DNA from 2 places in the Flavobacterium johnsoniae genome. Region 1 is predicted to be linked to the other one. Evidence: riboswitches for the same ligand, from Rfam matches in the RefSeq annotation. Region 1 holds a riboswitch; the other holds the start of a gene.
The links. Region 1 has a riboswitch for S-adenosylmethionine ahead of NYQ10_RS07000 (alpha/beta fold hydrolase). Riboswitches for the same ligand answer to the same signal wherever they lie in the genome.
Positions count from the first base shown of each region.

Region 2: linked by a shared signal. The riboswitch ahead of NYQ10_RS21385 (TlpA disulfide reductase family protein) and the one ahead of NYQ10_RS07000 (alpha/beta fold hydrolase) in region 1 are both predicted to bind S-adenosylmethionine.

Region 1 covers NZ_CP103794.1:1,562,498-1,578,205, reverse strand. Annotated here, with positions in the region: gene NYQ10_RS07025 (RrF2 family transcriptional regulator) at 1-191, opposite strand, end outside; gene NYQ10_RS07020 (RDD family protein) at 311-856, opposite strand; gene NYQ10_RS07015 (trans-sulfuration enzyme family protein) at 992-2,164, opposite strand; gene NYQ10_RS07010 (OsmC family protein) at 2,299-2,724, opposite strand; gene thrA (bifunctional aspartate kinase/homoserine dehydrogenase I) at 2,855-5,269, opposite strand; gene NYQ10_RS07000 (alpha/beta fold hydrolase) at 5,271-6,254, opposite strand; SAM riboswitch class I at 6,336-6,443, opposite strand; gene NYQ10_RS06995 (hypothetical protein) at 6,633-6,836, opposite strand; gene NYQ10_RS06990 (aspartate kinase) at 7,472-8,560, opposite strand; gene NYQ10_RS06985 (O-acetylhomoserine aminocarboxypropyltransferase/cysteine synthase family protein) at 8,760-10,064, opposite strand; gene NYQ10_RS06980 (hypothetical protein) at 10,154-10,339, opposite strand; gene metK (methionine adenosyltransferase) at 11,013-12,263, shown strand; gene NYQ10_RS06970 (M28 family metallopeptidase) at 12,337-13,803, opposite strand; gene NYQ10_RS06965 (hypothetical protein) at 13,948-15,708, opposite strand, start outside.
Region 2 covers NZ_CP103794.1:5,058,350-5,074,057, forward strand. Annotated here, with positions in the region: gene NYQ10_RS21340 (PLP-dependent aminotransferase family protein) at 1-105, shown strand, start outside; gene NYQ10_RS21345 (catalase) at 155-2,299, opposite strand; gene NYQ10_RS21350 (hypothetical protein) at 2,568-3,047, shown strand; gene metQ (methionine ABC transporter substrate-binding lipoprotein MetQ) at 3,099-3,911, opposite strand; gene NYQ10_RS21360 (methionine ABC transporter permease MetI) at 3,955-4,608, opposite strand; gene metN (methionine ABC transporter ATP-binding protein MetN) at 4,601-5,632, opposite strand; gene NYQ10_RS21370 (cupin domain-containing protein) at 5,904-6,374, opposite strand; gene NYQ10_RS21375 (NADP-dependent oxidoreductase) at 6,371-7,369, opposite strand; gene NYQ10_RS21380 (aminotransferase class V-fold PLP-dependent enzyme) at 7,387-8,865, opposite strand; gene NYQ10_RS21385 (TlpA disulfide reductase family protein) at 9,043-10,032, opposite strand; SAM riboswitch class I at 10,271-10,371, opposite strand; gene NYQ10_RS21390 (hypothetical protein) at 10,584-11,612, opposite strand; gene NYQ10_RS21395 (hypothetical protein) at 11,603-12,817, opposite strand; gene nagA (N-acetylglucosamine-6-phosphate deacetylase) at 12,969-14,090, opposite strand; gene NYQ10_RS21405 (TolC family protein) at 14,239-15,636, opposite strand; gene NYQ10_RS21410 (HlyD family secretion protein) at 15,638-15,708, opposite strand, start outside.

The DNA.
Region 1 (15,708 bases):
TAACCACCGCCTTTTCCTTTTTTTGCTCCAAGAAATCCTGAGTTTCTTAACAGAAGCAAAATACTTTCTAAAAATTTTATCGAAATATGTTCGCTTTTCGCAATTTCGGCAATCTGTACTGGTTCGTTATTTTCGCGTCTAGCTAAATAAGTCAAAGCTTTGATTCCGTATTTTGTCTTTTTTGAAAGCATCTTTATGTTTTAGATTACAGCTTCAGGAGTTATTTGAATGCCGTAAATTATTAAACAACAAAAATATGCTTTTTGTTTGAACTATCACAACAGAATAAAGTTAAATTCTACTAATTCTATCAAATTACTTCCTTCTTGCCAATCAAATCTAAAGAATAAAAATTTTCCATATCTTGTTCTAAATCTTTTTTCTCCACAACATAGGTTTTTGAAATAGAATCATGCCAAAATCTTCCTGATTTTCCTAAAAATGAAAACACATCAAAAGGAATTAAACGACATACAGTTCTAAGGCAAACCATTTTAAAATTAGGTTTTATTCCATTTTCATTTACCACAATACTGCCCGTAACAATTTTCCCTATAGTTCTTGAAAAAAGTGACTCAAATATCAAATAATAAATTACAGCAAAAGAAAGACAACTTCCTACAAAGCCAAGTTCATCAAGTGCTTTTTCCCAAATTCCATAAATACCAATTTGAAATACATTTTCAGCTAATAAAACAAAAAAAGTACAAACAAATATAAAAATGATAATGAAGAAAAAATCAATAATACAGTTAAAAAAACGATCCCGATCAGACGTTAATAATTGCTTGCGCAGAACATAAACAGAATTACTCAAGTGTATTCTTTTTTTAATATTATTATTTATAAACTTCAATATTAGCAAAAATAGCTTTTTTACATAAAAGCAATCATAAAAAAAAGACGATTCCTAATAGTAAATCTTACTATCAAAAATCGTCTTTATATATTAGAAATTGAAAATCTAAAATCTTAATTCTAAAACCTAAAATTAAGCCAACGCTTGTTTCAAATCTGCAATTACATCTTCAACAGTTTCTAAGCCAACAGAAACACGAACCAAACCTTGAGTAATTCCAACAGCCAATTGATCTTCTTCAGATAACTTACTGTGAGTTGTAGAAGCTGGATGCGTTACAATTGTTTTTACATCACCAATATTTGCCGAAAGAGAACATAATTTAATTTTGTCTAAAAATTTCCTTCCTGCTTCAAGACCACCTTTAATTTCGATTGCAATAATGTTACCGCCTAAACGCATTTGTTTTTTAGCGATTTCATATTTTGGATGTGATTTCAAAAATGGATATTTCACACTTTCAACATTCGGATGGCTTTCTAAAAATTCAGCTACTTTCAGAGCATTTTCACAATGTTTATCTACACGAACAGCCAAAGTCTCTAAACTTTTTGACAAAACCCATGCATTAAATGGTGACATTGCTGGCCCTGTATTTCTTGAAAACAAATAAATTTTACGAATTAACTCTGCTTCTCCAACTGCAACTCCTCCTAAAACACGGCCTTGTCCATCCATTAACTTTGTTGCAGAATGCACTACAATATGAGCTCCGTATTTAATAGGCTGCTGAATATATGGCGTAGCAAAACAGTTATCAATTATTAAAATCAAATTGTGCTTTTTTGCTATCGTTCCTAATAATTCTAAATCAATTACATCTACACCTGGATTTGTTGGCGTTTCTGCATATAGAATTTTAGTGTTGGGCTGAATAAAACTTTCAATTGTTTCTGGCTTATTGATATCAAAATAAGAAGTTTCGATTTTCCATTTAGGAAAATAAGTCATGAATAACGCGTGAGTTGATCCAAAAACACTTCCTGCCGAAACGATGTGATCACCAGAATCTAGCAATGCAGCAAAAGTAGAATAGATCGCAGCCATTCCTGTTGCGAAAGCATAACCGGCTTCTGCACCTTCCATTGCGCAAACTTTGTCAACAAATTCAGTTGTATTTGGATTGCTGAAACGAGAATAAATATTACGAACTTTTTCTTCTGTAAAAGAAGCTCTCATATCCTCTGCGTCTTCAAATATAAAACTTGAAGATAAGTACAAAGGTGTTGAATGTTCTTGAAATTGTGTTTTTTCTAAATGTGTTCTAATGGCTTGTGTTTCAAAACCAAATTCTTCTGTATTCATTGTGTGTTGTTTTTGTTTTTTTGTTTCAAGTTTCAGGTTTCAAGTTTAAAAAACTGAAATCTAAACTAAAACAAGTCAATTATTTATGCGCAATCTGAGCATTTTCTAATTATCTAATTGACTAATTATCTAATTTATAAAGCTTCGTTGTTCAATACGACTTTGTATTTAATAGTAGCTGTTGGCTCAACTGTTTTGGCAACTGAACAATATTTCTCAAAAGAAAGTTGTGCCGCTTTTTTTGCTTTTTCTGGGTTGATTTCTCCTTCTAAATAAAAAACCACATCGATTTCTTTAAAAGGTTTCGCTTCTTCGATTTGAACTCTCGTTCCTTCAACTTCAGCGTTAAAAGAAGTGATTTCCTGACGCTGTTTTTTTAAGATCGAAATCATATCAATAGCGCTGCATCCTGCAACTCCCATTAATACCAATTCCATTGGGCTTGCGCCTAAATCGCTTCCGCCAAATTCGGCTCTGCTATCAACGTCAACTACGTGTCCGCGCTCATTTTTTACTTTAAAATGAAATGCGTCATTTACTCTGTTTAAAGTTACTTTCATTGTGTTGTTATTTTTTTGTTTTTTTTTATTCTTGTCATTGCGAGGAACGAAGCAACCTCACTAACAATTACACAAAGCTTGATTTTGCAAATGTGATTGCTTCGTTCCTCGCAATGACAAACTAGGCTTTTTATCCCTTGTCTGACAATCTCAAAATATCCCCGAAAACTCCTCTTGCTGTTACCGCAGAACCTGCACCAGCTCCCTGAATAACAATTGGACGATCTCCGTAAGATTCTGTGTAAATTTCGAAGAAAGAATCAGAACCTTTTAATCCGCCTAATGCAGTATCTTTTGGTACTGAAACTAATTTTACTTCTAAATTTCCTTTGTCATTCTGCAAATCTCCAGACAATTCACCAATATATCTCAAAACGTGATTTGGCTTTTGTTCTGCTTTTATTTTAGCATAAATTGGATCGAATTCTTTTAATTTCGTCAAGAAATCGGCAGCGCTTCCTTCACGTAAGTGCTCCGGAATTAAATTCTGAATTGAAATTTCTTCAAATTCATTTTGTAAATCTAATTCTCTTGCCAAAATCAATAATTTTCTTCCGACATCATTTCCGCATAAATCCTCGCGCGGATCTGGTTCTGTATATCCGTTGTCAATTGCTTCCTGCAAAATTTCGCTGAAAGGCGCATCTTTTGCAGAGAAATTATTGAATAAATAACTTAATGTTCCAGAGAAAACTCCTTTAATTTTAGTGATATTTTCACCCGAAAGGTGCAATAATTTAATCGTATCAATTAATGGTAAACCTGCACCAACATTGGTTTCGTATAAATAATTTTTCTGGTTTTCTTCTAAAGCACTTCTCAATTCTTTATAAAAACCATAGCTTAATGTATTGGCTACTTTATTCGAAGAAATCAAATCGAAACTGTTTTCTACAAGCGGAATATAATTTTCAACGAAAGTTGCGCTTGCAGTATTATCAATAGCAATTAAGTTTTCTAAATGATGTTCATTCGCGTAAGCAATAATATCTTTAATAGTGTAAGCTTCGCCTTTGGTTTCAATTTCGTTTTTCCAATTGCCGTTAACACCGTATTTGTTTAAAAGCAGTTTTTTAGAATTCGCTATAGCGAAAACATTCAGCTTAATGTCTTTACGTTTTTCAATCGCCGAAGCTGACTCCAAAATCTGGTTGATTAAAGTTCCACCAACTAATCCGTGACCGAAAATTGCAATGTTGATCTTTTTAGAAACTCCGAAAATCTCTCCGTGAATTACGTTTAAAGCCTTGTTTAATTCTTCTTTTTTAACAACCAAACTCACGTTTTTACCTGTTACGGTGTTGTTAAACAAAATCGGAACAATTTTATTTTTGATTAAAGCTGTATAAGGCTTATGGAAAGTGCTCAAATCCTGTCCGATAATCGAAATTACAGATACATTGTCTGTTACCGTAATCTGATTCACATCTTTAGAATAAAAGTCATTTTCAAACTCTTTTTCTAATTCTACAACCGCAGTTGTTGCTTTATCAGTTGCTACAACAAGACCGATTCCTCTTTCTGAAGAACCTTGCGAAATGATACTCACACTAATATTGTGATCGCCCATTACTTTAAAAATACGGGCATCAACTCCAGCTTTTCCAAGTAATCCTCGTCCTTCAAGATTTACAAGAGACACATTTTCTAAAACAGAAAGTGTTTTAATTCCTTCTTTAGAAGAATCTGAAGTAATTAAAGTTCCGCGGTTTTCGTGGTTAAAAGTGTTTAAAATTCGTAATGGAATATTTTTTTCTAATAACGGAATAATTGTTTTGGCATGCAAAATTGTTGCTCCAAAATTTGCCAACTCATTTGCTTCATTAAACGATAAATATTCAATTTTCTTAGCATCTGCAACCAAATCTGGATTTGCAGTGTAAATTCCGTCTACATGCGTGAAGTTTTGTAATTCTTCAGCATTTAAATAATTTGCGATTAACGAAGCGGTATAGTTACTGCCATTTCTACCTAAAGTAGTTGTGTCGTTGTTGTTGTTTGAACCAATGAAACCTGTAACTATATTAACCGTTTCGCCATTATGTGTTTTGAAATAATTGACTACATTTTTCTTAGAAAGCTGCTCTAAAGGCTGAGCATCGCCAAATTTAGAATCGGTTTTTAGCAATTCTCTTGTATCAACAAAATTTGCCGGAATTCCTTTTTCTAATAAAATCGCTGTCAATAATTTAGCCGAAAGCAATTCTCCTTTTGACAAAATCTGATCTTTGATTTTTTTGCTGTAATCTCCAATTAAGCTTACTCCTTCAAAAAGTTTGTCTAAGACATTAAATTCTTCAGACAAATCAACTTGCGGATAATCTGATATTTGATATTTTTTGAAATTTTCTAATAATTCTTTGTAACTGCCGTTTTTAGCAGCAATGCTTAAAATAAACTCTAATTCGTCAGTAGCATTTCCGCGTGCAGAAACTACAACGGCAATTTTTTCACCTTGACTTACTTTATCAGAAATGATAGAAACAACTTTGTTAAGTCCTTCTCCGTTTGCTAACGATTTACCTCCAAATTTTAATACTTTCATTTTATTTCTTTATTGTTTCTGCCTTAAAAATGTCGGCAAGTAAATGATCTAATTGTTTGTACTCGATTAAAAAAGCGTCATGTCCGTGAACCGAAACAATTTCGCTATAAAAAACATTGTCTTTAAATTTCTTTAATTCTTCGTAGGTTTCGACATTTTCTTTGGCCGTAAAAAATAAGTCAGAATTAATTCCCACGATATGAATTGAAGCTTTTGTTTTAGACAATAAGTTTTCAAAACTTTCACTATTTCTAGTAATATCAATTGTTTTAAGCAACTGATTCATTAATTTATAAGAAGACAATTGAAATCTTTGCTGTAGTTTTTTCCCGTGATGAGCGAGCCAGCTTTCAATATTAAAAATCAAAAGATCTTGATTAACGGTTCGCTGAAATTTCTCTTTAAATGATTCTGGCGAACGATAACAAAGCATAGCATGAATTCTGGCATCTTCGATTGGTTTTGAAGAATTATTCAAGATTTGTTCTTGCAGAAAACAGTTTGCAATAAGCCAATCTGTAGATTTCCAATCGCTCGCAATCGGTATAAGGTTTTCTGTTACGTTTGGTTCTAAAGCTAAGATTTCCCAAGCAATTCCGCCGCCAACAGAACCTCCGATAATGGCAAAAAGTTTTTCAATTTGTAAAGCTTTTATTCCTTCAACAAAAATTCTAGCAATATCTCTAGCTGTAAAATCAAGATAATTTTCGATTAAAAAAGAATTCGTTCCGTTTCCTGGAACGTCAAAAGCTAAAATGGTGTAAACAGAAGTGTCTATTGTTTTACCTTCGCCAATTAAATTATTCCACCAGCCGTTTTCACCAGTAACCTCAGCGTTTCCTGTTAAAGCGTGATTAACTAAAACAATAGGCGCGCTGTGCAAAGATTGACCTGCCAGCGTAAAATGTAATGGTATAGAATGATAATTTGCACCACTTTCTGTGATGAAATCATGAATTATAATAGGGTTTGGTATATTTTCCAATTTCAAATCTGTTGTATTATCTGATTTGTATTATGGAAATATTAGAAAGAAAAAACTAGAGTAAACTAGAAAAAAATCTTGTTGTTATCTTTCCACGTTTGGCGTGGTAGAATGTAGCACCTTCTTCGTTTTACCGAAGGGTTGCTAAGGATTCATCGGGTCTAATCCCTCGTCCTTTCTTTATAACATTTCAATACGTGTTTGAACTTAACGGTGCAAATTAACTACTATTTTCTTTAACAAACAAATTTTATCTAAAAGTGTTTGTTAAATTTCTGAGACTTCCTTTAGCAAAAACTATTATACGCAAAAATTTACCGAACATAAATGCCCAGTAAAATTAAGCAGGTTTTAACCTAGTTTATGTCGCTTTTCTGTTTAGATGAAAAGCGTTTCATTCTCTTTTGAATACATTAAAAACAATAGAGAATTTGGTACTTTTTTCGTTGTACTTTTTCCTTCTTCTGTAATTCCGAATCTTGGGTGAGCCAATTCGTTTGTTGGCGGCGGCGGATTATTTTTTCTTGTCCTTCTGTTTTTCAAATTTGAAATTTTTTCTGCTAAGTAGTTCAATGTGCTCATGATATTAAGTTTTAGTTCAGTTTGCGTTTTATAATCTTTATTTCTCGTTTATGTTTGTGTTAAATCGTTTAAAAGAATAAAAAAACCCTTTTGGATTTTTAGATACCAAAAGGGTTTAAGTTTTTAAACTCATTTATACTTTTTAGTATCAACAGACCAGCACGCAAATAAGCGCGACAGTAAACATCTTATTGTTCACCTGTAAGGATTTATTCATCTGTGATTTATATTTTATTTTTAAATTCTGCATTTGTGTAAAATTAAAAAGCCTCCCAAAATTTTTCGGGAGGCTTTTACTATATATTGTGTTTTCTTACAATTTTTAAGCAATAGACAACCCAGCCTCGGTAATAACCGAAATGGCACAAAACATTTTGTTGACTTTTAAGTTCATTTGATTTCTAGTAGTTTTTGGGTATAACAAATATGCAACTATTTTTTTTATTACACAAATGAAAATCAAGAATTTAATTACAAAATTCGTTAAAATTGTGTTTTTTTACGACAAATACCGTCTTACAAAAACAAATAGAGTAAAAAACCTACAAAAATACTGGCTTTTCTCACTAATTTCGCTTGACAAATCAGTTTATCAAAGAACTTTAAACTTTTTTCTTTCCTACTTTTAAAAAAAATTACAGCCAGATTGCTTCTTTATTTCTTATTTTTTCGGCAATTTTCAAAATATCACTTATAATTCCTCTCGAAATAGCTTGCTTACATGGTGGCGCGCTTTGAATTACAATCGGAACATTGGCATACGATTTTGTATAAATCTCAAAAATAGTATCCGAACCTTTCAATTGTCCGATAGCAGAATCTATGGGCTCAGAAATCAACTTGACTTCTAAATTGCCACTTTCAATATCAAATTCGCCAACATATCTTAAAACATGATTTTCTGCCTGAGTAATTTTGGCAATCTTAAATGCTTTATCGACCGCATCTTTATTTAATACGCCATTCTTTTCTAGATGTTGTTCTGTAATAAAAGGTCTGATTTTAATATCCGAAAAATCAAAGTCTTTTCCGATTTCTCGGGCAAGAATCAAAAGTTTTCTGGCAGTATCATTTCCCGATAAATCTTCTTTAAAAGTAGATTTCATCAAACCTAAAAGACTCGCATCTTTTAAAACAGAAGAGAATGTCACATCTTCTGATGAAAAACGATTAAAAACATAACTCAAATTATCGGAGAATACGCCTCGAATTTTGGTGATTTTTTCTCCCGAATAATACAAATCTCTTAAAGTCTGTAAAACTGGAATTCCGGTATCAACCGAAGTTTCATACAAAAACTCTTTGTCATGCTTTTTGAGATTTAATCGTAATTCTTTATACAAATCAATTGGTAATGTATTTGCTTTTTTATTTACTGCTACAATATTAAATCCGTTTTCAATCAGCGTTTTATAATGTTTCACCAATTCGTCACTAGCGGTTGCGTCTACAGCAATAAGATTTTCAAATTCGTTTTCTTTAGCAAATTCAATAATATCTTCTACTTTAAAAGGAACAGCCAATTGTCTAAAATTGGTTTCCCAAGAATAACCAACTCCTTCTTTTTCAAAAAAAGCAACTGTCGAATTGGTAATAATCGGAAAATGAAAATCGACATTTTTACTTTCAAGAAAAAACTCCTGACTTTCGATTATCTGATTAATCAAAGTACTTCCGATATTTCCAATTCCAAAAAGGATGATATTTATTTTAAGCTTTGACATTATTTTTGTTTTTTAACCATATAAGTGATATAAGTTCATTTAAAATATTTTTATTTAAAAGTTAGACGTGTTGTATGCGTCTTTACTAAAATGAACTTATATCACTTATATGGTTTAATTTTTATAATAATGCTTTTCACAAAAAATTACCTTTAGCACATTGGCTAAAGGCAATCTTTCAAACAAAAAACAAAAAAACCTAGTTTTTATTTATGCTGTATTGAGAAAGTGCAACACTTTCAAAAACAGCTTGAAGATCTGCAATCAAATCTTCAATATCTTCAATTCCGACAGACAAACGAATCAAATCTTTAGAAACTCCAGTTTCTGCTTGTTCTGCTTCTGTCAATTGCTGATGCGTCGTGCTTGCAGGATGAATAATTAATGATTTTGTGTCGCCTATATTCGCCAAAAGCGAGAATAATTTAGTCTCGTCTACTACTTTTTTAGCTGCATCAAAACCGCCTTTCAATCCGAAAGTAATGATTCCGCTTTGACCTTCTGACAGATATTCTTTAGCTAAATCATTGTATTTACTTGATTTTAAACCTGGATAATTTACCCAAACAACCTCATCTTGTTTCTCCAACCATTCAGCCAAAGCCAAAGCATTCTCACTATGTTTCTTGATTCGGATTGGAAGTGTTTCTAATCCCTGAATAATTTGAAAAGCATTAAACGGACTCAAAGCAGAACCGAAATCACGCAATCCTTCTATTCGAGCTTTTGCAATAAAAGCAGCATTTCCTAAAGCTTCGTGATAAACCAATCCGTGATATCCAGCAGATGGCTCTGTAAATTCTGGGAATTTTCCGTTTGACCAATCAAAGTTTCCGGCATCAATGATAACACCCCCTAACGAAGTTCCGTTTCCTGCGATGTATTTAGTTAAGGAATGAATTACAATATCGGCACCATATTTAATTGGGTTTAATAAATAAGGTGTCGCAACTGTATTATCTACTATAAATGGCACTTTGAATGCTTTGGCTTCTGCCGAAATTCCTTTTAAATCTAAAACATCTAATTTTGGATTTCCAAGAGATTCAACAAAAAAAGCTCGGGTATTTTCTTTCGCCGCCTTTGTAAAATTTTCTGGTTTAGAAGGATCTACAAATGTTGTTGTAATTCCTAATCTTGGCAGGGTAACTTTCAACAAGTTATAAGTTCCGCCATATAAGCTGTTTGATGCAACAATATGATCTCCTGCTTTTAGCAAAGTCAATAAAGTTGTAGAAATTGCAGATGCTCCAGAAGCCGTTACAACAGCCCCAATTCCGCCTTCCAGTGCAGCAAGTCTTTGTTCTAAAACATCATTTGTCGGATTATTTAATCTAGTATAAATAAATCCAGCTTCGGCGAGACCAAATAAATTGGCCGCATGATCTGCATTGTTAAATACGTATGATGAAGTCTGGTAAATTGGTACAGCACGAGTTGATCCGTTTTTTGTAACGTCGTGTCCTGCGTGTAGTGCGTTTGTTGCAAATTTTTGTGTGCTCATGATTTCTTAGTTTTTTAGGTATTGTTAATACGTTTATATTGTAATTGATTTTTTGAATTTGTTATTTGAATTTGTTATTTGAATTTGATTCAAGCAAAAAGATTTTCTGCTTCTTCTTCAAGGTCATATAAATGAAACAGCAATGATTTTTGAGTTTTAATACGCTGTTCAGGATTATATTTTTCAGTTTCTGCTGATTCTTCAGAATTATTATTTAAAGAATTATTTCTTAATAAATATTGAAATGCGATTGTATTTATATCTAATGTATTCATGGTTTAATTTTTTTAAGAGATTGAAATAAAAAAAGCCCTTTCGGATGGCTTACCAAAAGGGCTTATAGTTGAAACTATAACAAAGATTCGATCTTTCACTTTTGGCAACAGCAACTTTTGATACACATTGGCATCTTACAACACATCATCATTTTATTTACTGTTGAATTTTTCATTTCTTATTCTTTTACTTTTTTGATTACATAAAAAAAACCTCTGCTGTTAGGCAGAGGTTTTTATTGTATTTGTAGACTTAGTTACTAAACAATAGAGTTACTCTGCGGATAATTCCGACATCATGCAACACATATTTTTAGCTACTAAATTCATTTTCTTTTTATTTAACAAGGCAAATTTGAGAACTTTTTTTGAAACCACCAAACAAAAACTAAATTATTTTCTATTACCCTATCAAATTAATATGCTATTGTTAAATTTCTCCTATAAAAAATAAAAAAAGTTGAACTTTAATTTGCAAATCAAAATGGTTTTATACCTTTGCACCCGAAACAGAGGAAAAATTTGAACTGATTGCAACCTCTTCATAATGAAATGATTTCGTTATGAATGCTGAAAAATTCCTTTCAGTAGTAAAAAATGCTAAAGCAGAAACTCTCCTTTAGCCCTTTTTAGCAATTATTTTCCTCGCTTAATTTTAAATTTAATCATTATTATGGCTTATTTATTTACGTCAGAATCTGTTAGTGAAGGGCATCCAGACAAAGTTGCAGATCAAATTTCGGATGCATTAATTGATAACTTTTTGGCATTTGATGCTGACTCAAAAGTAGCATGTGAAACTTTAGTTACTACAGGTCAGGTAATTTTGGCTGGTGAAGTAAAATCAAATACTTATCTTGATGTGCAACAAATTGCACGCGAAGTAATCCGTAAAATTGGATATACTAAAAGCGAGTACATGTTTGAAGCAAATTCTTGCGGGATTCTTTCTGCTATTCATGAGCAATCTGCTGATATTAATCAGGGAGTTGACAGAGCTAAGCCAGAAGAACAAGGAGCTGGAGATCAAGGAATGATGTTTGGTTACGCAACAAACGAAACTGAAAACTTCATGCCATTGGCTCTTGATTTATCTCATAAATTATTACAAGAGTTAGCAATTTTAAGACGCGAAAACAAAGAAATTACGTATTTACGTCCAGATGCTAAATCTCAAGTAACTTTAGAATACAGCGACGATAACAAACCAACTCGTATTGACGCGATCGTTATCTCAACTCAACATGATGATTTTGATGAAGAGGCTGCAATGTTAGCTAAAATCAAAAAAGATATTATTGAAATTTTAATTCCAAGAATTATCGCTAAAAACCCTGAGCATGCTCATTTATTTAACGATAAAATCAACTACCATATTAACCCAACAGGAAAATTCGTTATTGGAGGACCTCACGGAGATACTGGTTTAACAGGAAGAAAAATTATCGTGGATACTTACGGAGGAAAAGGCGCTCACGGTGGTGGTGCATTCTCTGGAAAAGATCCAAGTAAAGTGGATAGAAGTGCTGCTTATGCAACGCGTCATATCGCTAAAAACTTAGTTGCTGCTGGTGTTGCTGACGAAATCTTAGTTCAGGTTTCTTACGCAATTGGAGTTGCTGAGCCAATGGGAATCTTTATTGAAACTTACGGAACTTCTAAAGTAAATTTAACTAATGGTGAAATCGCTAAAAAAGTAGAAGCAATTTTCGATATGCGTCCTTACTTTATTGAGCAAAGATTAAAATTAAGAAATCCTATTTATAGCGAAACTGCTGCTTACGGACACATGGGACGTAAACCAGAAACTGTAACTAAAACTTTCTCTGCTCCAGGAGGAAATGAAAAAACAGTTACTGTTGAGTTGTTTACATGGGAAAAACTTGATTTTGTTAACCAAGTAAAAGCTGCATTTGGATTGTAATTCAATCTAAATCTTAAACATAAAAAAAACCGATTTCAAATTGAAATCGGTTTTTTTATTTATTATTATGAACTTATCTCTCTAATTGCACATTTGGCAATGTTTTAGGACGGTTAGCATCGTTTGATAAAATCCAACCTGTTCTGTAAATCCATTCGGTCATTTTGTGCAGTTTCACGAAATCAATATTTTCAGATTCATCCATTGGAGTATGATATTGACTGTGTAAAACACTAGTGTAAAAAACAGAAGGAATTCCTTTTCTTGCATAAGGCAAATGATCAGAACGGAAGTAAAAATATTCTGGATGTTCTGGTCTGTCCCAAAGTTTATCCAAATCAAATTTCGGACCTTCGTCATTTGCTCTTTTGGCAACTGCCACTAAATCAGATGAATTTTCGTGTGGTGAACTCGAACCTAGCAAAGCCGCCTGATTTACATTGTTTCTTCCAATCATATCGCCATTTAAAACCGCTATGATATCTTTTTCAGGAACAGTCGGATGCGATGCATACCATCTTGAACCTAACAAACCACGTTCTTCTGAACCGTGAAACACAAACAACGCTGTTCTTTTTCCAGGCTGTTTTTTATAAGCCCTTGCAATAGCTAACATAGCAACACATGTACTAGCGTTATCGTCTGCTCCATTATAGATAGAATCTTGTCCGTATTTTTGACGCACTCCATCATGATCTTGGTGCCCGCTGAAAAGAACGTATTCATTTTTTAATTTTGCATCAGTTCCTGCAATTGTTCCGACAACATTTACCGAAGGATATTTATAAGTTTCAGAAACTACTTCTGCCGATAAAACATCTTTTGTCGATTTTAAATATTCTAGCTGATTTCCGTGTACCCAAAAAACAGGCATTGTTGCACCAATTTTATCACGAAATCCTTCAATTCCATAAATTCCTCTTGTCATTTGTGGTTCTACTTGAGACCAGCTTTCTTCTGCCAATTCATCTGCAACCATAATAAGTGCCACAGCACCTTTTTTAACAACAAGATCATAATATTTATTTCTTACCAAACCTGGATAGCGTCTATCAAATAGCGAAATATCATCTGCAATTCCTTCTTTTGATGCCAGTAAAACAACTGCTTTTCCTTTTATATCGACTTTTTCAATTTCTTCTTTAGTTGCCGCGCCCAAATACACTAATGAGCCTTCTACTTTTATATTAGTCGTTTCTGCAACCAAAACATCTTTCCATAATTTGTATTCTTTTTGTCCAATTTTGAATTTTGAATTTGGCGTAACTTGATGTCTATACAAATCAAAAAACTGGAAATAAGTTCCATCATCACCCGCTGGAGCCATTCCGGCTTCTTTAGCTTTATTTGCCAACCACATTGAAACTTTTAGTTCATCTAAAGTTCCTGCTTCTCGACCGTTAAAATGGTCACCAGCCATTTGATACATATCTGTTCTAAGATCTTTATCTGTTATGGCAGAAACTAATGGTTTTTTAACTGCTTGTGCAAAAGTCAATGCTCCAGATGCAAGTAAAACCAGAATCATTTTGTTTTTCATACATTTTAATTTTATGTCATAAATTTAATCATTTCAGAGGAAAATTTTGATTTTTTACCCGCGAAAACAGCATTTAAGCATAAAAAATTAAATAAAAATGGCTGCCAAAACAGACAGCCATTATATTTCAAAGATTATTATATTTTAATAAGTGCCATTTTGCATTTTAGTCAAAACTTCTTTTATTTCTTGTGCCGTTGTTTGATCTGTATTTACATCTGAATATTTAACAGCCAAAGTCTGTGTTTCTATTGCTTTTTGTTTTTGTCCGTCTTTATAATACAACTGAGCAAGTGTATCTAAATAATACGGATTATTCTTGGTTACAGCCAAACTATATTCAGACCATTTTATGGCATCTTTCAAATAGTTTGCATTCATCTGATTTTCTACAACTGTCCAAGCCGCAGAATTGGCTGTACTTGAATGATATTCTTTAAACGAATTCCATCCATCATAAGAATAACTTGAACTAGAATCTAAACCAGAAAACATAGCGTCTAATTTCTCAATTGGGCTTCCACCTGAAAGAGCTGAATCGAAATAAGTATTAAATTCTTTTAAATAAGTTGTATTAGAACCGTCATTTTCTTGAAGTTGACTTAAATAATAAAAGTAATTTCTATAAGCATCAAAGTTTCCTTTTCCAGATGCAATGATCTTTTTATAAACAGAATTAATTTTATCCTTATTTACATCTCCCGTTAAACCATCTTGAGAAGCGTAAAGATTTTGCTGTAAAGCATTAGAAACTTCAGAAACTGCATTATTAAGAGCGTGTATTTCTCCCGCTTTAGTATTAAATGCGGCGCGGTTATTTTCTATTTCTTCAGAATGCTTTAACAGATAATCTATAGCCAAGAAATCGGTATCATTTAAAATTCTATCTTCATTAAAAAGCTGTTTAGTAAATCCTAAATTTCTGATTTCTTTAATGATAGTTTCTGCCAAATACATATTTACCTGCTTATCTTTTTGATGCGCTTCGATTAATTTTTTCCAAGCCTGCGCAACTTCTTTTTTGTCTAAAGCAGTTTTAGTAACTACAAATTCTGTTGAAACATTATTATCGACATTATATTCATAATCATAAGAAGATTCTAATGCAGCGGCTTTATTAAAAGCAAGAATTAAATCGGCATCTGAAGCTTTTTTATTCTTTAAAACATCATCTAAAGAAACAAAAGCATCGGCTCTGAGAAGTTTACGATAGAAATCGCCATAGTAATTAAACTGATATTTTTGGGCTTCTAAATCAGATTTTGCGATAGCCAATATATTTCCTTGTCCGTTTAAAACAACAACAGTAGGATCGCTGGTTATTTTATTATTTTTCAGCCATTTTTTATCATCGGCTCCAGCCAAATAATAATTAAAAACATCATAAAGAGCATTGTATCCATCGTACATGCTGTAACCAGTCTGCGTTTCCTGATCTTTTACAAAAAAATCAAAACTTTCTTTTGCTGTTTTTTTACTGTCTACATAAACTCCCAAAAACTTATTATTATTTGAATTTTTAGTTTCGGAAATCGCCTTGTTTAAGCTATTCTCAATTTTTAGTTTAAAATTATATTGGTTGTAAACTGGCGGAGCTACCGTTAAATCTGCGACTGCAACTGCGGTGTCTACAGCTACTCCTGTTCCATAATCGTAACTTGAAACATCTTCTTTTCCTGGATAAGTCCAATTTGAAACAGATGTACTTTCTAACGGAGTTACTTTTGAAGTTTTCTTAACCGGCTGTGGATCTTTTGCATTAGTAAAAACCAAAGGATTAACTCCAGATTTCTCTGAGATTCTTAATTCATTGGTAGTTTTATCAAAAAAGCCGAAAATTTTTAAATCGCCTAAAACTGCCAATTCATAAGTTATGGTAATTTCTGAAACATCTTTTGGAAGTTC
Region 2 (15,708 bases), 1.8 Mb from region 1:
AACTTGACTGCAACACGTTTGGGTTTTGGGCATTTAGAAAAAGAAGAAATGGAAAAAGCAGTTTCTATTTTAAGCAAATGTTTGGAAATAGTTCTTAGGAAATGAATTTTATAAAAAAAGGCCGTCTTTATAGACAGCCTTTTAAAAGTTTTATTTAAAGCATTTTTTCTCTTTCCCAAAAACGATGTCTTCCTAAAGCTTTTATAAAAGAAGTACTTAGAGTTTTATCAGCGCTATTTTCACTTATCAAAACTCCTGCATCTTTATCTTTTATATCACTTTGATTTTTTACAATTTGAGTTCCCTCAGCTTCTGCAGCAATAAATTTACAGTGATTGTAAGAATCGTTTAAAAATTCTTTGACTTCTTTAATTTTTGAAAGTTCTTTAATTCCTTTTCCTCCTGGAATAAAAACACCATCAAAAAGTACCGAAGCTGCAATTTTATAGGTTTGATCAACTGGAATTTCGGCTCCGTCTTCAGCAACAATTGTCCCCAAATGCGGAGCAATAATTACTGCTTTTGCTCCTGCGTTTTGCAATGCCGTTTTCATTGTTTTTACAGAATTTGCATTTACACCTTCGGCACACAAAAAAGCAATTTGACGTGTTGCAATGGTATTTGAAATCGTTGGGTTTTTCAACATACTCAAAGCATCAGAGTTAGTTGCGTTTTGTTTTACTTTAGTCGGCTCTTGTTTGCCTTCATCATCTGCTCCTACTCCATGATTTAGAGGTTTTTCTACATTTTTGGGAACTGGAATTCCTAGCGATTTAGCAACAGTTTGAGCTAAATTAGCATCAACGTAATTTAAAAGTCCAAGCATTCTTTCTCTAATGGCAACGGTTTCTACTTTTCCCAGTTCAAAAGATAATGCGCTGGCAATATGATTTTGCTCAATTGGAGTTTGACTATTGTAAAAAAGTGTTGCCTGACTAAAATGATCTGCAAAACTGGTACTTCTTTCTCTCACTTTATGCGCATCTACACGTTCGTTAAAACTCGCAAATCCTCCTTCATCGATTTTGGCTTGAAAGGGACATCCGCCGCCTAAAGAATTTGGATGATAACTTACTTTTCCGACAGGAATTTCGTGACGCATATGTCCATCTCGCTGATTATTATGCATTGGAGCAATCGTCCTGTTAATTGGTATTTCATGAAAATTCGGACTTCCTAATCGCGATAATTGTGTATCAGTATAAGAAAATAATCTTCCTTGCAATAAAGGATCATTTGTAAAATCAATTCCTGGAACAATATGTCCTGGATGAAAGGCAACTTGTTCAGTTTCTGCAAAAAAGTTATCTGGATTTTTATTTAAAGTCATTTTTCCGATAATGGTTACGGGAACCAATTCTTCTGGAACTAATTTTGTCGGATCTAGCAGATCAAAATCAAATTTGTGTTCATCACTTTCTGGAATTATCTGTACACCTAATTCCCATTCTGGAAAATTTCCTGCTTCTATAGCTTCCCATAAATCTTGTTTATGAAAATCAGAATTTTTTCCTGATATTTTTTGTGCCTCATCCCAAGCAACTCCATGCGTTCCCAATTTAGGTTTCCAATGAAATTTAACGAAATGAGATTCATTTTTATTATTTATAAATCTAAACGTATGAACGCCAAATCCTTCCATCATTCTTAAACTTCTCGGAATTGCCCTATCGCTCATTACCCACATAATCATGTGCATAGATTCGGGCATAAGCGAAATAAAATCCCAAAAGGTATCGTGAGCCGATGCAGCTTGCGGAATTTCATTGTGCGGTTCTGGTTTTACAGCATGAACTAAATCGGGAAATTTCATAGCATCTTGAATAAAAAATACGGGCATATTATTCCCAACCAAATCAAAAATACCTTCTTGCGTATAAAATTTAACTGCAAAACCTCGAACATCTCTTGCCAAATCGGTTGAGCCTCGCGATCCTGCAACTGTTGAAAAACGAACAAAAACAGGTGTTTTTATGCTAGTATCATTTAGAAAACCTGCTTTAGAATATTTGTCTAGTGGTTTGTAAAGTTCGAAATAACCATGGGCGGCAGAGCCTCTCGCATGAACGATGCGTTCTGGAATTCTTTCGTGATCAAAATGGGTTATTTTTTCTCTTAAAATAAAATCTTCTAAAAGAGAAGGACCTCTTTCTCCAGATTTTAAAGAATTGTTATTGTCATTAATTTTAACTCCTTGGTTTGTAGTTAAAAATTCATTTGTGGCATCTGATTTGTTTTGTTCTAAATCTCGTTGCTTTCCATCAGAGTTGTCTTGATTTGTTTTTTTTGAATTCTTCATTTTTCCTTTGTTTTACATTTATCATTCAATCAACTAATGAATTATGTTACTATTTTAGAGGGATTTCTAAAAATTGCTTAACAAAGATAGAGGGCATTTCAAATTAAAAATTATACAATTAGACTTTAGGATTATAATATTCAGATTAGAAAATATTTAAAAAAACACAACCTTAACATTATTATAATTATATAACTAAAAAACATACAGTTATAAGTATTATATTACAATTATATTTTAACTTTGAGAGGATTAAAAATATTTTGTAATGGACCCATATCTAATAATACAATTAATTTTAATTTCAATTGGTGCAACATCTGCTATGACTTGGTTTAGTTATTTTGTCTCCAAAAAATTTCAAAAATTATACAAAGAACCAGTTCTATTATCTACCGTATTTTCAGAATTACATTATAATCTTTCGACAGGTTCTAAACGGAAACTTGGATGGATGTTACATTATCTCATAGGATTTTTATTTGTTGTTGGATATCATGTAGTATGGGTAAAGGATATACTATCGGTTTCATTGCTAAGTGCGCTCATATTGGGAATTATTAGCGGTGTAATAGGTATAATCAGCTGGGTATTTATATTTAAAATAACCAGATATCAGACCCCAATTGATTTTAAAGGTTATTATATTCAGTTGTTCTTTGCCCATATTATTTTTGCCCTTGTAGCAACATTATTGTACTTTATTACGATGCTTCTTGTAATTGTCACAAAAGCATATATCACATAACAAAAAAAACAGGGACAAAATCCCTGTTTTTTTTATACTTAAAATATTGTTTTACCAGCCTTTTACTGCTCCGCCTTTAAATTCGACTTCAGCTGCTTTTTCTACTTCTGGAGATTGAAAAGCTTGTAAAAACTGTTTTACTTTTTCTTCATTTTTATTGTCTTCACGACTCACAACCAAATTTACATAAGGAGATTCTTTATCTTCAACAAATAATGCATCGCGCGACGGAACTAATCCTGCTTGAGAAGCAAATGTATTATTGATAATCGCAATTGAAACATTTGCATCGTCTAAAGCTCTTGGCAATTGAGGCGCTTCTAATTCTAAGATTTTTAAGTTTTTAGGGTTGCTTACAATATCAGTTACTTTTGGCAACAAACCAACTCCATCTTTCAATTTCAACAAACCATTTTTCTGTAAAAGCAATAAAGAACGTCCGCCATTTGTTGGATCATTCGGAATAATAATCGTGCTTTCGTTTTTCAATTCAGAAAGGTTTTTTATTTTTTTTGAATAAGCTGCAATTGGGTAAACAAATGTTTTTCCGATGATCGCTAATTTATAACCACGCTGTTTCGATTGTTCGTCCATGTATGGTTTGTGCTGAAAAGCATTTGCATCAATATCACCTTGACTTAAAGCTTCGTTCGGAATTACATAGTCGTTAAACGATACCAATTCTACTTCTAATCCGAATTTTTCTTTGGCAACTTTTTTAGCTGCTTCAGCCACTTTTAATTCTGGTCCTGCCGCCACTCCAACTTTAATAAAATGTGGATCATTTTTTTTATCATTTCCACAGTTTGATAAAAGAATTGCTAAAGCCAAAACTCCAGCAGTTTTTAAAATATTTAGTTTCATTTTTTTAATTGTAAATTGTTAATTATAAATTGTTAATTGATGCTTATCTATGGTCGAATCGTTTTGATAATCTGTCTCCTATAAACTGAATTAGGAATACCAAAACAACCAGTAAACCCAAAACCGAATTCATCGTAACGGCATCATAACCAATATATCCATATTGATAACCCACTTGTCCTAAACCTCCTGCTCCAACAGCTCCGCCCATTGCGGAATAACCTACAAGTGTAATTAACGTAATTGATGCCGCATTTATTAACGAAGGCAACGCTTCTGGAAGCAAAACTTTATACACAATTTGTAACGGCGTTGCGCCCAAAGCTCTCGCCGCTTCAATTAATCCAGATGGTAAACCTAACAAACTGTTTTCTACTAAACGCGCAATAAATGGCGCTGCACCAATACTTAACGGCACTAAAGCCGCGCTAACTCCAATCGAAGTTCCAACAATGGCGCGTGTAAACGGAATCATCCAAACGATTAAAATAATGAATGGAATGGAACGGAAAACATTTACCAAAACCGATAAAACTCGGTTTAAAACTGGCTGTTCTAAAATTTGATTTTTACGTGTAAGAAAAAGTAAAATTCCAGTTGGCAATCCCAATACAAAACCAAAAAAACCCGACACAAAAGTCATAACAATGGTTTCCCATGTTCCTTTTAACAATAAATCTATAAGTGAATCAGACATAACCTATTATTTCTGTTTTAATGTGTTTTGAATTAAAATATTGAATCGCCGCATCATAATTTTCGCGTTTTCCTGAAAGTTCAATCAGCATGACACCAAAATTTACTTCGCCCGCCTGATCCATTTGTGCGCTTACGATTTTGAAATCGGTATCAAAAAGTCTTGAAACTTCTGAAATAACTGGTTCATTAACCGATTTTCCAGTCATTTCTAATTTCAATAACGGATTTAAATTTCCGTTATCAACTTGCTGTAACTTGTCTTGATAAACCGATGGAACTTCAATATGTAAAGAAGAAGCAATAAATTCTCTCGTCAATTCTTGTTTCGGATCAGCGAAAATTTCACCAACACTTCCCTGTTCAATTAATTTTCCGTGACTAATAACGGCAACTTCATCACAAATCGATTTTACGACTTCCATTTGGTGTGTAATCAATAAAACCGTAATATTTAATCGTTTGTTAATGTCTTTCAATAAATTTAAAATTGAACGCGTAGTAGCAGGATCTAAAGCACTTGTCGCTTCGTCACACAATAAAACTTTCGGATTATTAGCCAAAGTTCTCGCAATTGCCACTCTTTGTTTTTGACCTCCAGAAAGACTTGCCGGATAATCGTTTGCTTTTTCTGCCAAACCAACCAATTGCAATAATTCTAAAACTCTTGTGTTGATTTCTGTTTTTGATGTTCCTGCCAATTCTAGCGGAAAAGCAACATTTTCGAAAACGGTTCTCGAAGAAAGTAAATTGAAATGCTGAAAAATCATTCCGATTTGTCTTCTTTCAATTGCCAATTCTGCGTTTGATAATTGCATCAACGCTTTTCCGTCAACAATAATTTCTCCTGAAGTTGGTCTTTCTAACAAATTTACACAGCGGATCAAAGTACTTTTTCCAGCACCCGAAGTTCCAATTACACCAAAAACTTTTCCTTGCGGAACTCGTAGCGAGACATCAGACAAAGCAGTAACAATTCTGTCTTTCTGATGAAAAGTTTTGGTTACATTTTTTAATTCAATCATTTCGTAATCGAGGTAAAACAAAAAGCCTTTCAACTATTTATGAAAGGCTTTTTGAGATCAATAATATAGTTTTATATAGAAGCCAGTTCAAAGAATTGCCTTACAACAATACAGCACATCATCGCGCTGTTATAATAATTCTTCATATTCTGGTCGTTTTTTCTCATTGCGATTGCAAATTTAAGCAGTTATTTTCAATTTCAATGCAAAAACTATTAAAACTTTTATTTTCCTATCAATCTAATAGACTACTATATCGTTTGCAAATTTATTAATCATTTTTGGCATCTAATAAAATCGCTAATTGAATGCAAGGCAAATCCGAACGATTACTCCACGCATGATTGGTACCACGTTGAATTACAATATCTCCAGCCTTCAAAATAGTTTCTTCTTCATCTACAATCAAATAAATTTCTCCAGAAATAATAATGATATAATCTAAAGTATCGGTTTGATGCATTAACGGATGCGGCTGACCTTTGGGCGCCACAATTCCTAAATCTTTGTCTGGCGGAATCTGTACGTAACGAAAATAACTTCCGTTTTTGGGCGTGTTCGGAAAAGCGGTATTTTCTATTCTATTTTCTTCGAATTTTGCAGGAATACTATCTGTCGACCAAATATCCGAAATAATCAATCCCGGAAAATGCTCCGAAACATTGGTAACGATTTCATCTTGTTCGATAATTGATTTCCCATTCTTGATTCCTGTAACTACTCGTCTTGGTATTGTTTTCATTCTTTATTGATCTGCATAATTAATTTTTTTCCATACGTTTTGTTTTCACGCAATAACCACAGCGCTTTTACGACCGTTCTTGTGTTTAATTCTCCGATTATGGAAATATTTGGCGGCGTAATAAATTTATTTTCTAATAACTGCGACAACTCTATTAAACCGTTTTTATAATAATCATATCTTTTTTCTAAACCATACGCATAATTTGAAATCGTATGAATGGTTGCTCCTCTGGAAAAAAGAATATTTCGCGATTCTGGAGTTGAAAAATTCGTTACATCTATATAGGTTCCATTTATTTTTAGAAGTTTAGCCGCGACTTCTGCAATTTTATTTCCGACTAAATCTACTGCAATGTCAAACTTTTTATTTCCATTTAATGAAAGTGCCGCTTCGAATATTTCTTCTTTTTTATAATTAATGATTTGCTGTGGTTTTACACCAAGACTAATTAAAAACGTTATACTTTCTTCATTTCCTGCAGTTACTAAAAAGTTTGAAAACCCTTTACTTACCAAAAGTTTGACAAAAAAATTTCCAACTCCTCCAGCTGCTCCCGTAATTAATATGGAATCTGTTAGAGAAGCTTTCATTCTTTTAAAAGATTGCAAAGCCGTTAATCCAGCTGATGGAATTGCAGCGGCTTCTTCAAAAGAAATATTTTTTGGCTTTTTTACCGCAATTGCTTCAGGAACGCAAATGTATTCGGCATAAGTTCCATTAGATCCCATACTTCCAGAACCGCAAAAAACAGCATCGCCAATTTTAAAATCTCTTACATTTGATCCGATTTTTGTAATAATTCCTGAAAATTCTCTCCCTAAAATAGGCGAATGCAAAAGCTTTCTTTCAGAACTATTTTCGGTCATTTGATAATCAATCGGATTAAAACCAGAAGAAACAATTTGTACTTGAATTTGATGCGGTTCTGGTTGCGGAGTTGCAATTGTTTCCAACTGAAATTGACGATTTTCCTGTAATAGAATTGCTTTCATTTTTAAATATTAGTTTCTTAATCCAACTCAAACCATTCGTTTACTTCTCTTTCGATGGTATCTTTAATTCTCGGATTTTCAAATTCGTTTGTTGCAGGATTGTATTCGTAATCTTTCTGCCATTTTTTATAATTCAAAGCCACTTGCTGAATCGCATTACAAATAAATAAAAGTTCTTCGTTTGTTGTAATCGGATGCAATGACAAACGAACCCAGCCCGGCTTATTGGTTTGATTTTTCTCTAATAATTCATTGGTAATTGCTCTCGAACGTTTTTCATCAATATTGAAAAGATAATGTGCATATGTACTCGCACACGACCAACCGCCACGAGTCTGAATTCCGAAACGATCATTTAATAATCTTACGATTAGATTGTAATGAATATCTTCAATTACAAAAGAAACACAGCCAATTCGTTTACTTTTTAAATCTCCTAAAATAGAAAGACCTTGTATTTTTTGAAGTTTAGAAAAGCACAGATCTAAAAGTTCTTTTTCTCTTTTTGCAATCTGTTCTACTCCCATTTTTTCTTTCAATTCTAAAGCCAAAGCTGCTCGAATTACTTGCAAAAATCCTGGAGTTCCACCGTCTTCTCTCACTTCTATCACATCGCTGTAACAATAATTTCCTAACGGATTCGTCCATTTTACATTTCCGCCGCCCGGATTATCAGGAAACTCAGATTGGTATAATTTTTCGTTGAAAACCAAAATACCGCAAGTTCCAGGTCCGCCCAAAAATTTATGTGGCGAAAAGAAAATCGCATCTAAATGTTGTTCTGGATCTTTTGGATGCATATCGATTTTAACGTAAGGTGCCGAAGCAGCAAAATCTACAAAACACAATCCGCCGTTTTGATGCATAATTTTAGCTAATTCATGATAAGGCGTAATAATTCCCGTTACGTTTGAACAAGCCGTAAACGAACCGATTTTCAAACTTCTATCGGCGTATTTTTTTATTTCCGTAGAAAGGATTTTTGGATCTACTAAATTATTTTCATCGGCAGGAAGAATCACAACGTCTGCATTTGTTTCGTACCAAGGAACTTGATTGGAATGATGTTCCATATGCGTAATGAAAACTACTGGTTTGTCTTTTTCATTTTCATACGTTTTTCTCAAACCAATAATACGCTGGAGTTTAGATAATGCAGCAGTCATTCCAGTTCCAGTTGTTACTAAAACATCCGATGCATTTGCATTAACGGATTTTTTAATAATATCTCTGGCGTAATTGTATGCGTAAGTAGAAGTTTTTCCTGTCTGACTAGAAAGTGAATGCGTATTGGCAATCATCGGACCTATTTTATGGAGCATAATATCTTCAATCGGCGTGTATAATCTTCCGCTGGCAACCCAATCGGCGTAAATCAAATTTTGTTCTCCGTAAACCGATTCGAAAGTATGATCTATTCCTACAGTGTTTTCTCTAAATTTAGAAAAGTAACACTCAGATTCTGTTGTTTTTGTAGTTGGCTCAATAGCATTCATTTCCCTAGCATTTTTTTAATTAACAAATTGTATTATGGTTTGAATTTCCATAATCTTGTCATTCTGAGGAACGAAGAATCTTTGTTGCAAAATCGACAAAGATTGGTGATTTTCTGTGTGGAGTTTCTTGCGAAGATCCTTCCTTCGTCAGGATGACAAGATTGTGTATTTTCTTTATTAAATTTTATTTTCCAAAAGCGATTTAAGAGTTGCTTGCAATTCTTCTCCATGAAGATTTTTTGCAACAATAATTCCTTTAGAATCTACCAGATAATTGGCTGGAATTGCGCGTACACCATATAATTTTGCAACTGCACTATTCCAGAAAAGCAAATCTGAAACATGCGTCCAAGTTAAATTGTCATCTTGAATTCCTTTGATCCAGTTTTCTTTCTTTTTGTCTAAAGAAATAGCGATTATATTAAATCCTTTATCATGAAATTCTTTGTAAGCAGCCACGATATTTGGATTTTCTCTTCGGCATGGACCGCACCAAGAAGCCCAGAAATCTACTAAAGTGTATCCGTTTAAGTTTTCAGAAAAACGAATCGCTTTTCCCTCAGGATTATTTGCTGTAAAATCTGGTGCTTTTTTTCCAACTGCCAAACCGTCTAGTACAATAGCCAAATCTTTTAGTTCTTTCACGTAAGTGACATTTTGAAGACTTTTATCTAGCAAAGCAATATTTTGCGTAATCTGTTCTGGCGTTAATCGATACGACCAATTTCTGTATAAAACATAAGCCGAAACAATTGATTTTGGATTTTCTGTAATGAATTTACTGATTTCTACCTCTTTTGTTTTTTTGTACGTTTCAAACAAATCTTGTGTCGCAGAACCTTCAACTGTTGAATTTGTATAGTATTTCTTTGGACTTAATTTAACTGTAATTGGTCCTTTTTCAAGGAAAATATACAACGGAGAATCTGCTGTATTTACACTTAAACCATATAATTCTGGCGTTTTTACTTTAGTTTTAAAAGCAAAACTTCCGTCTTTTACTTTTACCGAATCAATTGTGGTAAACATTTTATTATGAAACTTTTGCAGATAAACATATTTTGCAACGGTATCTACAACTGTTCCTTTTAATTGCAAATTACTTTCCTGTGCCTGAGTTTGAACAGCCGCAAGAAATAAGGCAAAACCTAGTATTATTTTTTTCATTTTATTTTTAGTTTTAGAATTAGACAAAAGAATTTCTCGCCAATGTGCAAGACATCAGCAAATTTTATTAAAAGAAAATTTATGAGATTCGTTAATGCTTTCGCATTCGAAAAACAGCAAGACTATTTTCTTCAAACATCGAATTCAAAAGTTCGTAACTGGCATAAATAGTATCTGTTTTCATTTTAAAAAAAATAAAGATTAAAATAGATGACCTTATTCAGATTGGAGCAATCTTTTCTTATCTGTCCCGCAAAGCGGGAAGGATTTAGCACCTTATTTGGCAACAGGTTGCTAAGACTTCATCGGGCCTATTCCCTCAGTCTTTCTGGATAAGTATCATTTTATAATTTTTCTGTAATACAAATATATACTAATTCTACCAAATTAGTCAAGTTTAAATCTGTTTTTTTTATTTTTATTTTAAAAAGAATTAATTAAAATCAAATAAAGCAATATAAATCAACACTTTAAAACAAAAAATAATATCAAAAAAAAAAGCCTGTAAATAATTTATTTACAGGCTTTAAAACTTTAAAACTAAAAATCAATTAATTATTTTGTTCTGCAATTGTAGACTTATTTAGTTTTATAACTCTGATTTTTTTATTGGTATTATCAGATAAGAAAATACGATCGTTAAGCTGAGCCGTTCCTACGATGGTTCCAAATGCATTTTTTCCTAAAATATCAGACACATTTACAACCGCTTTGTAATTCTTTTTATTAAATTCTTCTTTTGGATACAATCTTAAATAAGAAGCATTTCCAACAATTTCAGAAGTTACCGCCCAATCTTTACTAAAAGAAACTGCGATTGGTTTTATATCTGTAAATTGAACTTTTTCTGGCTCAATTGGCGTTGTTAATGAAGTTGTTGCATTAGCTTTAATATTGGCAATATTGTAATACAAATAACTTCTGGCATCTCTTCCTGCAACTACTAAATTTCCGCCGTAAACATCTAAAGAATAAACTTCTGTGTAACCATTTAAGGTGTTTAATTTGGCAATTGGTTTTAAATTCCAGTCACTGGTTTCTGTGATCTGAGAAGTTTCAAATACTTTTATAGATTTTTCTTTTTCTTTTACGAATACCAATCCATCTTTTGCAACAACGCCAAAAACGTGTACAAAAGTTTGCCACCATTGACCGTTTCCAACTGTACTTATTCCGGCATTTGTAGTTTCATCAAAAACAAATAATCTAGATTCTGTGCTTCCGACGTAAATGCGTCCGTTATCAACAGAAACCGAAGTCAGACTTGTTAGAGGAATCTTGCTTGCTCCTTTTGTATATTCTTTTATTGTTTTAATGTGAACTAATGTTAGAGCATTAAAAATTTCTAAAACATCTCCATTTACAACATATAATTTATCATTCGAAATCGCAATTCCTTTCGGATCAAATCCTACCGCACTTCCTGGAATACTTTCCGTAGCAATTGAAGCTTCATCGGTTGGGTAATAATAATCGTAATTTTTAGATTCGATATCGTCTTTGCTGCAATTTGTAAAAAAACAAAGCACAAGAATTAAGGGCAAAATATGTTTCATATTTACTTTATTTTTTAATTCCATTTTCCTTCACCTTTATATTTAAGCAAAAATGGATTCTTCGGATTGATAGTAAAAACTGGCTTTTTGTAAGTTCCAGTTAAATAATTCGTTTTAGACCAAGTTTTTAAAACGTCTGAATCGGTAAAAGGAAGATCATTTAAATAAATTAAATACTTATAAAAATGAGTCAGCATTTCTTGCTGTCCTCCACCCTCGCCACTATTAGCCAAATTACTGCTGTGGCTAAAACCAATATGATGCGAATACTCGTGTGACCAAACCGACATCTCTCCGACCCAATGTCCGGTTACATAACCAGATTCCCATTGCGAAGCTAAATTTCCACCGCCCCAAGCAGAATCTCCGCCAACCATTGCCATGTAAACGGTTCTTTTGTCTAAATAATTCCAGTAGATTTTTTCGATATCTTCTTTCGTCAGATAATCGTAAACACCGTTTGCATCTTCTGCATTTCCATGCCAATTTAAGGCTCCGTTTACGGTTGTTCCAGCTGTTGCTGCTTGCTCCTGCTTGTACTTATCAAAATTGGTGAAAGTGCTGTAATACAAAGGATGACTTAATGCATAAGAGTAATTAATAATCATTGTAATAGCTTCTTTTGCCAAAACAGGATTCATCGGTAGAAATTTTCCTAGTTCATTAATGTGATATCCATCGTGAAACTGAACCAAATGATGTGATTTGATTTTTTTGAATTTTTGAAATAACGGATCCTCAGATTCTACAGAGAATTCGATTGCTCCAGAAGAAAATCCGTCGATTTTATCAATCGTAACCGTATTGCCGCTTTCTAACAAGTAATCGTTTTTCTTATCAGTCAATGGAATTTTATGAAATGAGCGATGAAAAGCCGGAACTTTAGAAAACCTGTAAAGCAGAAATCGTTTGTCATAATTGGGCAATTTTGCGTACACTTTTACATCTGTAAGTCCGACGGGAGAATAAAGGGAAACCTGTACAGAATCTTTTCCCTTTTGAATAATTTGAAACGGTTCGTTGACTCTAAACCATCGATCTGTTTTATCGTACATTTTTGAGGGACTTTCGTTGTCCTCAAACATTGTCATCGGATGGTTTCCTGCAGGCAAAGCTGTGGCATCAATGCTTGACAGATAATTTGGTTTGTACGAATCGGCATCGTCGCTGCAACCAAAAATAATACCTGCCAAAATAGCAAGTACAAAAAAGTGAGTTTTTTTCCTCATTGTTAAGTAAGTAGGTTTGGGGTTAACTATCATACAAAACTATCAATATGCTTTTTAAAAACAAGCATATTGAAAGAAAAGTATGAATTTAAAAACTACTAAAAGTAAGTTTTATCAACAATACAATACTTAATTATCAGGTTTTAAAGCCTTAAAAAGTCAAATCTAAAGTTTCGATTTTTGATAAATCATTATTGAATTTTACAAAAGAAGCAGGAAATCCTGATTTTATTTTACCTATTTTATCATTCATTCCAATGGCAGCGGCTACTCTTGTTGTTGCCATTTTTACAGCTTCATCAGCAGAAACATTTAAGTTGTTAAAAGCATTTTGCACCGCTTCTGTCATTGATATTGTTGCACCTGCGAGATTGCCGTCTTCATTTCTATAAAAACCATCTACTAAATGAGCATCAAAGTTATCCCATTTGAAATTGGCTATTTTTCGTCCTAAAAAAGTGGCATCGCTAATCAAGAAGAATTTTTCTTGTTTTACCTTGTAAGCAACTTTTGCGGCAGCATAATCGCAATGAACGCCATCTAAAATAACGGGAGCATAAACTTCTTCATTTTCAAAAACAGCTCCAACTAAACCAGGTTCGCGGTGTCCAAACTGTGTCATGGCATTAAATAAATGCGTTACTAAATTTATTCCTTTAGAAAAATAAAATTGTGCTTCTTTATGTGTGATGGTCGAATGTCCGATAGAAATTGTGATTCCGCTTTCAATAAGCATTTGCAATTGTTCTTCTGTAAAACATTCTGGAGCAACCGTAATTACTTTTATAACGTCTTTTCCTTTACTTATTATTTCTTGAAGTTCTTCGTTTGTTGGTTTTCTTACTTGATCAATACTATGCGCACCACGTCTTACCGGATTCAAAAAAGGTCCTTCCAAATGCATTCCGATTACACCATTATTGTGCTTTTTTATGTATTCGCGAATGGCTTCAATTCCTTTTAAAATGGTTTCTTTTGAAGATGAAATCAAGCAAGGCAAAACATGCGTTGTACCATATTTCATGCTTGCGTCGTAAATATCCTGAATTGTTTCTTCGTTTGGAGTTTGGCTGAAATAGTATTTTTCTCCTCCGTTTATCTGAATATCTATAAACCCTGCCGAAAGATGATTTCCTTGCAAATCTATTGTTTCGATATCATTTGGAATTTCTTTTTGAACTGAAATAATTTTTCCGTTTTCTACAATTACAACTCCATTTTCAATTATTTCTTCGCCAGTATGGATGACCGCATTTACAATTGCTTGTTTCATTTTTTGTTTTATTTCTTTCTTCAAATTTAAAAAAGAAGTTGGATTAATTTCTAACAAAAAAAGCTTCAGAAAATATCTGAAGCTTTTTTTTAAATTAAACTCTGAAAATTAATATAGTACAGTCATCGCAAACTGCATATTTTATGTTTTAATCTGGATTTGCCAAGATTTTATACAATTCGGCATTCGAAAGATAAAATTGATTTTCTAAACTTATTTGAGATAACTTAGCACTTACTAAATTATTTTCTCTCGAATTGATTAAGAAAATAGAACTTTCACCAAAAGAAAATAGTTTTTCTTCAGAATTCAGCATCGTCATATAATCATTTACCAAATTATCAATTACCACTTTTTGCCTTCTTAAAGAAGCAATTTCAGTCTGTTGCGCTTTTATTTTATTTTTCAATTCTACTCTCTGCTGACCAATATCAAATTGCATATCTTGAATTTTTAATTTAGCCAATTTCAAATTTCCGCGTTCTTTTCTCAAGAAAATCGGAAAACTAAAGTCGATATTGAATTTATAATCGTCTGCATTAAAAGTGTTCCAATAATTTGGATCTGAAATGTAATTGTAACCTACATTAACTTTTGGCAACAACGAATTGGCTTTCAACTGGCGATTTACTTCCAAAATAGACAATTTAGTTTCCATAGATTGAATTTTCGGATGCGAATCTAAAGATTCAACATCAACCATCATGGCATCAGTTCTTAGAGTTTCCTCGATAGTTTGACCTAAATTCTGCTCTGGTTTTACCATTTCTCCTAATTCAACAGGAACATTTTCAATCCATAAAAAATTAGCTAATTTTAGCTTTGCTTTAGCCAGTTTTAAATTTCCATTTTCAACATTTAATTCTCTGTTTCTTACGGTAATTTTAGCTTCTACACTGTCAATAGCTGGCGAATCTCCCGATTCGATTAATTTCTTAACGCCTGTAAAACGAGTGCTCGCGAAACCTAGATAATTTTTGTAAAGTTCAGCTTCGTTGTAGCTTTTTCTCCATTCAAAATAAGCTTCACTTGCTTGATACAAAACTTCTATGGCTCTTAGTTTACGCTGTGCGTCACTTAGTTTTAAGTTAAGTTTTCCTTCTCTCACATCGGCCATTCGCTGATTGATAAACATTCCCTGACCCAAAGCAACAGTAACCCCAAGCGAAGCTAAACCTGCTTCTGGAGTACGGTTCTGCGGATTGTAATATTGTCCGTCTGTATCATCAAAACCAGCTTTTACTTCAATTCCGTACCAAGTCGGAATTTTGAAACTGCTGTTTAGTAACGAATAATATTCTGTGCCTTTAAATTCTTTCTTATTGTAATCTACTTCAATTTTAGGGTCAAATCCGCCGCGCGCTGCCATTAATTTGGCTTGTGCATTGCTTACTTCAAGATTAGCCTGTTTTACGAGCGGATGATATTTTTTTACATATCCCAAATACTCGATAAAAGTTAGCTCTTCTTCATTAAAGTTTTGACCTTGCATTGTAGAAAAGCAGAATAAGATTAAGAAAGAAAACAATTTTACAAGATTTCTCATTTTACTTTTTCTCCTTTCCTTTTGCTTCCTTTTCTCCTGAATTATAATAGTTTGGCGGAAAACCGTTTAAGT